One region of the Pseudomonas sp. SP16.1 genome, then DNA from elsewhere that is predicted to be linked to it. Evidence: predicted binding sites of a transcription regulator. Region 1 holds the regulator's gene; the other holds the start of a gene.
What was found. Region 1 encodes sigma-54, which starts transcription at its own class of promoters, with help from an activator protein. Its sites were predicted from a motif close to ANTGGCATNNANNTTGCTNT; they were not measured.
Positions count from the first base shown of each region.

Region 2: a site for sigma-54 is predicted at 2,710-2,729, ahead of flgB (flagellar basal body rod protein FlgB). Genes of this name have one in related genera too.

Region 1 is NZ_JBQYFZ010000001.1:3,433,327-3,437,737, forward strand. It holds gene lptB (LPS export ABC transporter ATP-binding protein) at 1-667, shown strand, start outside; gene ACUTAF_RS16425 (RNA polymerase factor sigma-54) at 804-2,297, shown strand; gene hpf (ribosome hibernation-promoting factor, HPF/YfiA family) at 2,396-2,704, shown strand; gene ptsN (PTS IIA-like nitrogen regulatory protein PtsN) at 2,717-3,181, shown strand; gene rapZ (RNase adapter RapZ) at 3,184-4,041, shown strand; gene ACUTAF_RS16445 (HPr family phosphocarrier protein) at 4,056-4,328, shown strand; gene pmbA (metalloprotease PmbA) at 4,384-4,411, opposite strand, start outside.
Region 2 is NZ_JBQYFZ010000001.1:2,765,247-2,769,657, forward strand. It holds gene flgE (flagellar hook protein FlgE) at 1-1,073, opposite strand, end outside; gene flgD (flagellar hook assembly protein FlgD) at 1,110-1,775, opposite strand; gene flgC (flagellar basal body rod protein FlgC) at 1,797-2,240, opposite strand; gene flgB (flagellar basal body rod protein FlgB) at 2,252-2,659, opposite strand; gene cheR (protein-glutamate O-methyltransferase CheR) at 3,017-3,844, opposite strand; gene ACUTAF_RS13355 (chemotaxis protein CheV) at 3,890-4,411, opposite strand, start outside.

The sequences.
Region 1 (4,411 bases):
CGACGTCAGCCTGAGCATCGAGAGCGGGCAGATCGTCGGCCTGCTCGGCCCCAACGGCGCCGGCAAGACCACCTGCTTCTACATGATCGTCGGCCTGGTACGCGCCGACCAGGGCCGCGTGCGCATCGACGATCTCGACGTCAGCCACCAGCCCATGCACGGCCGCGCCCGCGCCGGCATCGGCTACCTACCGCAGGAGGCCTCGATCTTCCGCAAACTGTCGGTGGCCGACAACATCATGGCCATCCTTGAGACACGCAAGAACCTGGATCGCGCCGGCCGCCAGGCGGAGCTGGAGAACCTGCTGCAGGAGTTCCATATCCACCATATCGCCGACAGCCTCGGCATGAGCCTGTCCGGCGGCGAACGCCGCCGCGTGGAAATCGCCCGCGCGCTGGCCACCAACCCCAAGTTCATCCTGCTCGACGAACCCTTCGCCGGCGTCGACCCGATCTCGGTGGGCGATATCAAGCAGATCATTCACCACCTCAAGACCAAGGGCATCGGCATCCTGATCACCGATCACAACGTGCGCGAAACCCTGGATATCTGCGAAACCGCCTATATCGTCAACGACGGGCAGCTGATCGCCGAGGGCGATGCCGAGACCATTCTCGCCAACCAGACGGTCAAAGAGGTTTACCTGGGCCACGAATTCCGCCTGTAGGTCGCCCGCTATTTCACTACAGAAATATGGCAACCCCTAGGCAAAGCCGAGAAATTCAGGCATATAATTTGCTTCCTGGTGGCGCCGCGGCGCCCTGTAGTGGAAGGCGTAAACCGCCGGTGAATTAAGGTCTGCAATGAAACCATCGCTAGTCCTCAAGATGGGCCAGCAGCTGACGATGACGCCGCAGCTGCAACAGGCTATCCGCCTCCTCCAACTGTCGACCCTGGACCTGCAACAGGAAATCCAGGAGGCACTGGAGTCCAACCCCATGCTCGAGCGCCAGGAAGACGGCGACGACTTCGACAACAGCGATCCCATGGCCGACGGCGCGGAGAGCGCCGCGCCGACGCCGAGCAAGGAAGACAGCTACCAGGAAAGCGCTCCGACGGTCGACAACCTGGAAGACGGCGAGTGGAACGAGCGCATCCCCAACGAGCTGCCGGTCGACACCGCCTGGGAAGACGTCTACCAGACCAGCGCCAGCAGTCTGCCGAGCAATGACGACGACGAGTGGGACTTCACCACCCGCACCTCCAGCGGTGAGAGCCTGCAGAGCCACCTGCTCTGGCAACTCAACCTGGCGCCGATGTCGGACAAGGACCGGCTGATCGCCGCCACCCTGATCGACTGCATCAATAACGACGGCTATCTGGAAGAAACCCTCGAGGAAGTCACCGACTCCTTCGACCCCGAACTGGACATCGAACTGGACGAAGTGGAAGTGGTGCTGCACCGCATCCAGCAGTTCGAGCCGGCCGGCATCGGCGCCCGCGATCTGCGCGAGTGCCTGCTGCTGCAACTGCGCCAGCTGCCGGCGAGCACGCCCTGGCTGAGCGAGGCCCAGCGCCTGGTCGGCGATTACCTGGAGCTGCTCGGCAGCCGCGACTACGCCCAGCTGATGCGGCGCATGAAGCTCAAGGAAGACGAGCTCAAGCAGGTCATCGAACTGATCCAGCGCCTCAATCCCCGTCCCGGCTCGCAGATCGAATCCAGCGAGCCGGAATACGTAGTGCCCGACGTCATCGTACGCAAGCACAACGACCGCTGGCTGGTGGAGCTGAACCAGGAGGCCATGCCGCGCCTGCGGGTCAACCCGCAGTATGCCGGCTTCGTCAAACGCGCCGACTCCAGTGCCGACAACACCTTCATGCGCAACCAGTTGCAGGAGGCGCGCTGGTTCATCAAGAGCCTGCAGAGCCGCAACGAGACGCTGATGAAGGTCGCCACGCAGATCGTCGAGCACCAGCGCGGTTTCCTCGACTATGGCGACGAGGCGATGAAGCCGCTGGTCCTGCATGACATCGCCGAGGCGGTGGGCATGCACGAGTCGACCATCTCGCGGGTCACCACGCAGAAATTCATGCACACCCCGCGCGGCATTTACGAGCTGAAATACTTCTTCTCCAGCCACGTCAGCACCGCCGAAGGCGGCGAATGCTCGTCCACCGCGATCCGCGCCATCATCAAGAAACTGGTCGCCGCAGAAAACGCGAAAAAGCCGTTGAGCGACAGCAAGATCGCTGGTTTACTGGAGGCACAAGGCATCCAAGTCGCCCGTCGGACGGTCGCCAAATACCGCGAATCCCTCGGCATAGCGCCCTCCAGCGAACGCAAGCGACTGATGTGACCCAGATCAGCTGGAAGCGGGGGCTTCCAGGCCAAAGTGTTCCGGTGGCGGGTCGCCCAAGACCCGTCTCTTACACAAGGCAACAAGGAGAAAGCGGTATGCAAGTCAACATCAGTGGACATCAGCTGGATGTGACCGACGCCCTGCGTGACTATGTCGGCGAGAAACTGGGCCGACTGGAACGCCACTTCGACAAGATCACCAACGTTCAGGTGACCATGGAGGTCGAAAAGCTCAAGCAAAAGATCGAAGCCACTCTGCACGTCGCCGGCGGTGAGGTCGTCGCCAACGCCGAACACCAGGACATGTACGCCGCCATCGATCTGTTGGCCGACAAACTCGACCGTCAACTCATCAAGCACAAGGAAAAGCAGCTCGAACGCCTGCAAGGCGCCACGGCCCGCTGACATTCCCCATCCATGATCCGACTTGAAAACATCCTGACCCCCGGCCGTTCCCTGGTGAACGTGCCGGGTGGCAGCAAGAAGCGCGTGCTCGAGCAGATCGCCAATCTGGTGGCGCGCGATCTGCCCGACCTCGACGCGCAGGACATCTTCGAAAGCCTCATCGCCCGCGAGAAACTCGGCTCCACCGGTTTCGGCAACGGCATCGCCATTCCCCACTGCCGCCTGGCCGGCTGCACCGCGCCGATCAGCGCGGTGCTGCGCCTGGACAGCGCGGTGGACTTCGACGCCATCGACGGCGCCCCGGTCGACCTGCTGTTCGTCCTGCTGGTGCCGGAAGCGGCCACCGACGCCCACCTCGAACTGCTGCGCCAGATCGCCAGCATGCTCGATCGCCAGGACGTGCGCGAACGCCTGCGCCAGGCCCCGGTCGGTGAAGATCTCTATCAGGTGGTCGTGGACATCCAGAACGGTCGATAAACATGCGCCTGATCATCGTCAGCGGCCGCTCCGGCTCGGGCAAGAGCACCGCCCTCGATGTGCTTGAGGACAACGGTTTCTACTGCATCGACAACCTGCCCGCCGGTCTGTTGCCAGACTTGGCGGAACGCGCCCTGCTCAACACCGAGATGCTGCTGCCGCAAGTGGCGGTATCCATCGACGCGCGCAACCTGCAGAGCCATCTGCGGCGCTTCCCCGAGCTGCTGGAGCAGGTGCGCCAACGCAACATCCACTGCGATGTGCTCTACCTCGACGCCGACGACGAAACGCTGCTCAAGCGCTTTTCGGAAACCCGCCGGCGCCACCCGCTGACCGACGAGCACCGCTCGCTGGCCGAGGCCATCGCCGACGAAACCCAGGTGCTGGCGCCCATCGTCGATCTCGCCGACCTGAAGATCGACACCACCCACCTCAACCTTTATCAGCTGCGCGATAGCCTCAAGCTACGCCTGCTCAATCAGCCTGAACCGGGCACGGCCTTCCTCTTCGAGTCGTTCGGCTTCAAGCGCGGCATGCCGGTGGATGCCGATCTGGTATTCGACGCCCGCTGCCTGCCCAACCCGTACTGGAAGCCGGAGCTGCGCGATTTCTCCGGCCTCGAGCAGCCAGTGGTCGATTACCTGGCGGCGCAACCGGAGGTCGAGGAGATGTATCAGGATATCCTCGCCTATCTGGATAAATGGTTGCCGCGCTTCGCCGCCAGCAACCGCGCCTATGTCACCATCGCCATCGGCTGTACCGGCGGCCACCATCGCTCGGTATACCTGGCCAATCGCCTCAGCGAGGCGCTGAAAAAGCCGCTGAAGAACGTCCAGGTGCGCCACCGCGACCTCAGCTAAGGAACTCTGCCGCGATGCCAGCCCGTGAAATCACCATCATCAACAAGCTGGGCCTGCACGCCCGAGCCGCCGCCAAGTTCGTTGGCGTGGCCAGCGCCTACCCTTGCCAGGTGCGCATCGGCCGCTCCAGAGAAAGCCTGGTCGACGGCAAGAGCATCATGGCGGTGATGATGCTGGCGGCCGGCAAGGGCACCCCGGTGCATCTGCACACCGAGGGCGAGCAGGATCACGAGGCGCTCGACGCGCTGGTCGGACTGATCGAGAACTACTTCGAAGAAGGCGAATGACACCGCCCGCACGAATGCAAAAGGCCACCGCAAGGTGGCCTTTCTGCTTGGCGCCTCAGCTGCCGGCGACGGTCATCCTCTCG
Region 2 (4,411 bases), 670 kb from region 1:
GCGAAACTCGCCAGGATGATCTGTCCCTGCACCTTGGACTGACCGTTGGTGTAGCGCGCGAAGATCATCCCGGTGTCGTCGATCTCCAGGCCGGCCAGCTGGCCGGTGGTGTAGCCGTCCTGACTGACGCTGTTGACGGCGAAGGAGCTGGCGAACTGGGTAGAGCCGCGCAGGTCCACCGTGAACGGACTGGGAGTAGCGGCGCCGTTAGGCCCCCAGACCGGAGTGGCCCCCGAGGTGTCCAGCCCCGCCGGATCCCAGCCGGCGTAGCTGATGACGCCATTGTCCGAGCTGAAGCCCGCCGGCAAGGTGGCGGCATCCAGCGCGTCCGTATCGAGCTGACCCGCGGCACTGAACTCCAGCGGAATCACCGCCGGAACCGGCGGCTCCTGCGCCGCATCGCCCGGACTGCGCCCGTCGATCAGCACCTGCATATCCCAGCTGTTGGAGCCCGTCTTGACGAAGTACTGCGTCAGCACGTGGGAATTGCCCTGCGAGTCGTAGATGTTGGTCGAGGTCGAGGAGTTGTAGGTGGTCGGGTCGGTCGCATCGAACGGCGTGGTGACCGGCGCGCTGTTGGTCGAGTTGAGGTTGAACACCTGGGCCATGCTCGAAGTCGCCTGCGGCTCCTGACTGGCGGTCTGGATCTGCAGGTCACCGACCACGCCGGTCTGCAGATTGCCGCTGCCATCCACCGTGTAGCCCTGCAGGTTGTAGCCGAAGTTGTCGACCAAAAAACCTTCGCGGTCGGTGCCGAAGTAGCCGGCACGGGTATAGCTCAAGGCACCGTTGTTGCTGACCTGGAAGAAGCCGTTGCCATTGATCGCCAGGTCCAGGGCGTTCTGCGTGTAGTTGATGTTGCCCTGGTTGAACAGCTGCGACACGTTGCCGAGCAGCACGCCGCTGCCCTGCGGGTTGGACCCGGAACCCAGCACCGAGGCGGCATAGACGTCGGCGAACTCGGCGCGCGACATCTTGAAGCCGGCGGTGCCGGCGTTGGCAATGTTGTTGCCGGTGACATTGAGGTCGCTGGTCGCGGCGCGCAGACCACTGAGACCAATATTGAACGCCATGGAGGACTCCTTTGCCGGAACTGCCGGCGGCAATAGTTATTGGCCGATCACTTGTACTTGCGAAAGCGCGACGCTGCCGAGACCGGCGAGATTGAGCATGAGTTCGCTACCACCCAAGGTGACGCTGTCGACGTTGGCCGGCAGCAGGGTGTAGAGACCCTTGGTCTCGTTGTCATAGGTGGCTTGCGCCTCGAACTTGTAGGTACCCGGCGGCATCAGGTTGCCGCTGGCGTCCTTGCCGTCCCAGATGAAGCTGACGTTGCCGGCGGCCTGCTCGCCCAGGTTGATGCGCCTGACCACCGCGCCCGCGTTGTCGTAGACGTTGACGTAGACGTTGCTGCTGGTGACCGGCAATACCAGGCTGGCCTTGAAGCTCTCGCCGGTATCGACCACCGCCTTCTCGGTCGGCACTATCACCTTGCGCCCCACCAGGGACGACGCCTGCAGCGCCTGCGACGACTGATAGGACGACAGCATCGATTCCATGCTGGTGTTGAGCTTCTCGATGCCCTCCAGGCTGCTGAACTGCGCCAGCTGGGCAATGAACTCGCCATTGCCCTGGGGCTCCAGCGGATTCTGGTTGTTCAGCTGGGCCACCAGCAGGTTGAGGAACTCGTTCTTGCCGAGATCCTTGTTCTGCGTGTTGTCCTGCTTGATCTGGTACTGATCCAGTACCGAGCTGGTGCCGCTTACCGTAGTCATGCCTGGCTCCCTTTGAATGCCTTACTGACCCAGGGTCAGCACGCGCTGCAGCATCTGCTTGGCGGTGTTCATCATTTCCACGTTGGTCTGGAAGGCGCGGCTGGCGGAGATCATGTCGGCCATCTCCTCGACCACGTTGACGTTGGGGTAGTACACGTAGCCGCCGGCATCGGCCGCCGGATGGTCCGGCTCGTAGCGCGGCATCAGGCTGCTCTGGTCCTCGACCACGCCGAGCACCTGCACGCCGCGGCCGGCCTCGTCCTGCTCGGCGAACAACGAGCCGCGGTCGCCGCCCTGGGCCTGCTGGAACACGGTGGCGAACACCGGGTGACGGGCGCGGTAGGTCTGCTCGATGCTCGAGGACACCGTCTCGGCGTTGGCGATGTTGCTGGAGATGGTGTTCAGGCGCGTGCTCTGCGCGCTCATGCCGGTTCCGGCGATATTGAAGACACTGGCAAGGGACATGGTCGCGCTCCTTATTCGCCGCGCAGGGCGTTGGTCAGCCCTTTGAACTTGCTGTTGAGGAAGGTGAAGCTGGCCTGGAAATGCACCGAGTTCTCGGCGTAGTTCGACTGCTCGATCTGCAGATCGACGCTGTTCTGATCCAGCGAGGCGTGCAGCGGATTGCGGTAGGCCAGCTCGGCCTGTCCGCTGGCGATGCCCTCGGCGGCGATATGCCGGCCATCGGTGCGTGCCAGGGCGACGTTGCCGCGCTGCTGCTTGGCCGACTGCTCGGCCAGCACGCTGGCGAAGTCGAGGTCGCGCGCCTTGTAGTTCGGCGTATCGGCGTTGGCGATATTGTTGGCCAGCACCTCGGCGCGCTGGGCGCGAAAGCCGAGTGCCTGTTCGTGGATACCGAGTGCGCTTGCGAAGCTGATGCTCATGTTCTGCAACCTTTGCCGCGGGGGCAGTCTGGTCTTTGCCTGCCAGACACTCAGCAAAGGCTGTGCCAATATATTTTTTCCTTTATTTTCAATAATTTATAAATAAACAAGGCGCACGAGAGGCGGCAAGCGGCAAGCGTTTTCCGCTTTTCCCCGCAAGCGGCAACGCGACCTTGCCGCTGGTGGCCGTAGGGTGCGCCGTGCGCACCTGGCCTAATCAGGTCGCGGCTAAAGCCCCTGGCCTAAAACTGCTCGTCTGCCAGGCTGGTGCGCACGGCGCCCCCTACGCGGCGCAACGCCAAACGAAAACGGGAGGCCCGAAGGCCTCCCGTTTGTCGCTGCTGACGGCACACGCCGCTATTTCGCCTTGTAGATGATCCCCGGGCTGCATTGCACCATCTGGTACTTCTCGGGCAGGCCATTGAGCGCCTCGGACGCGCCGAGGAACAGGTAGCCGCCCGGCTTGAGGCTGGCATGGATGCGGCTGAGGATGTCCTTCTTCACCTCGGCGGAGAAGTAGATCAGCACGTTGCGGCAGAACACGATGTCGAACTTGCCCAGCGCCGCGTAGCTGTCCAGCAGGTTCAGCGGACGAAACTCGACGCGGTTCTTGATCGGTGCCTTGATCTGCCAGCGCCCCGGCCCCTTGGGGTCGAAATAACGCTGCAGACGCTCCTGCGACAGGCCGCGGCCCATGGCCAGGCTGTCGTACTCGCCGGACTTGCAGTTGGCCAGCATCGACGGCGACAGGTCGGTGGCGACGATCTGCACGCCGCCCTTGAGCTGGCCGATATTGGTCCGCTCGAACTCGTCGATCGACATCGACAGCGAATAGGGCTCCTGCCCGGAGGAACAGGCCGCCGACCAGATCCGCAGGCGCTGCGCCGGGTAGGCCTTGATCAGTTCCGGCAGCACCCGGTTCTTCAGCACCTCGAAGGGATAGGTATCGCGAAACCACAGGGTCTCGTTGGTGGTCATGGCATCCACCACCTGCTCGCGCAGACCGCTGCGCGGCTGGCTCTGCATGCGCTGCACCAGCTCTCCCAGGCTCTTGATGCCGTTCTGTTCCATCAGCTTGTTCAAGCGACTGGAAACCAGGTACTGCTTGTTGCTACCCAGCAGAATGCCGCAGGCCTTTTCCAAGAACGCCCGGAACTGCTCGAAATCCAAATTACCTGAAGACACTCGCGCCGCCTCACCCGCCATCACGTTCGCCAAAAGGTCGCCCCCTCAGCCCCCATCCGCCACACGTATCCGCTCGGCCACCCTCGAGGCCAGATCGTCCGGCTTGAATTTGGCGAGGAAGTCGTCGGCCCCCACTTTCTTAACCATCGCCTGGTTGAACACCCCGGACAGCGAAGTATGCAGGAGTATGTGCAGCTTCTGCATGCGTGCATCGCTGCGAATCTCCGTGGTCAGGGTATAGCCATCCATCTCCGGCATCTCGATGTCGGAGATCAGCATCAGCAGTTCCTCGTCGGGACGACGTCCCTCGTCGGCCATCGCCTTGAGGTAGTTGAGCGCCTCGCGACCGTCATTCAGCGCGGTGACCTCCACGCCCACGGTCTGCAGACAGCGCGACACCTGCTTGCGGGCCACCGAGGAGTCGTCGACGATCAGCACGTGCTTGGTCGCCGCACGGCTCTGCACCTGCTCGTCGATCACCCCGGCGGAGATCGCCTCGGAGGTCGGCGCGACCTCGGCGAGCACCTTCTCCACGTCGATGATTTCCACCAACTGCTTATCCAGGCG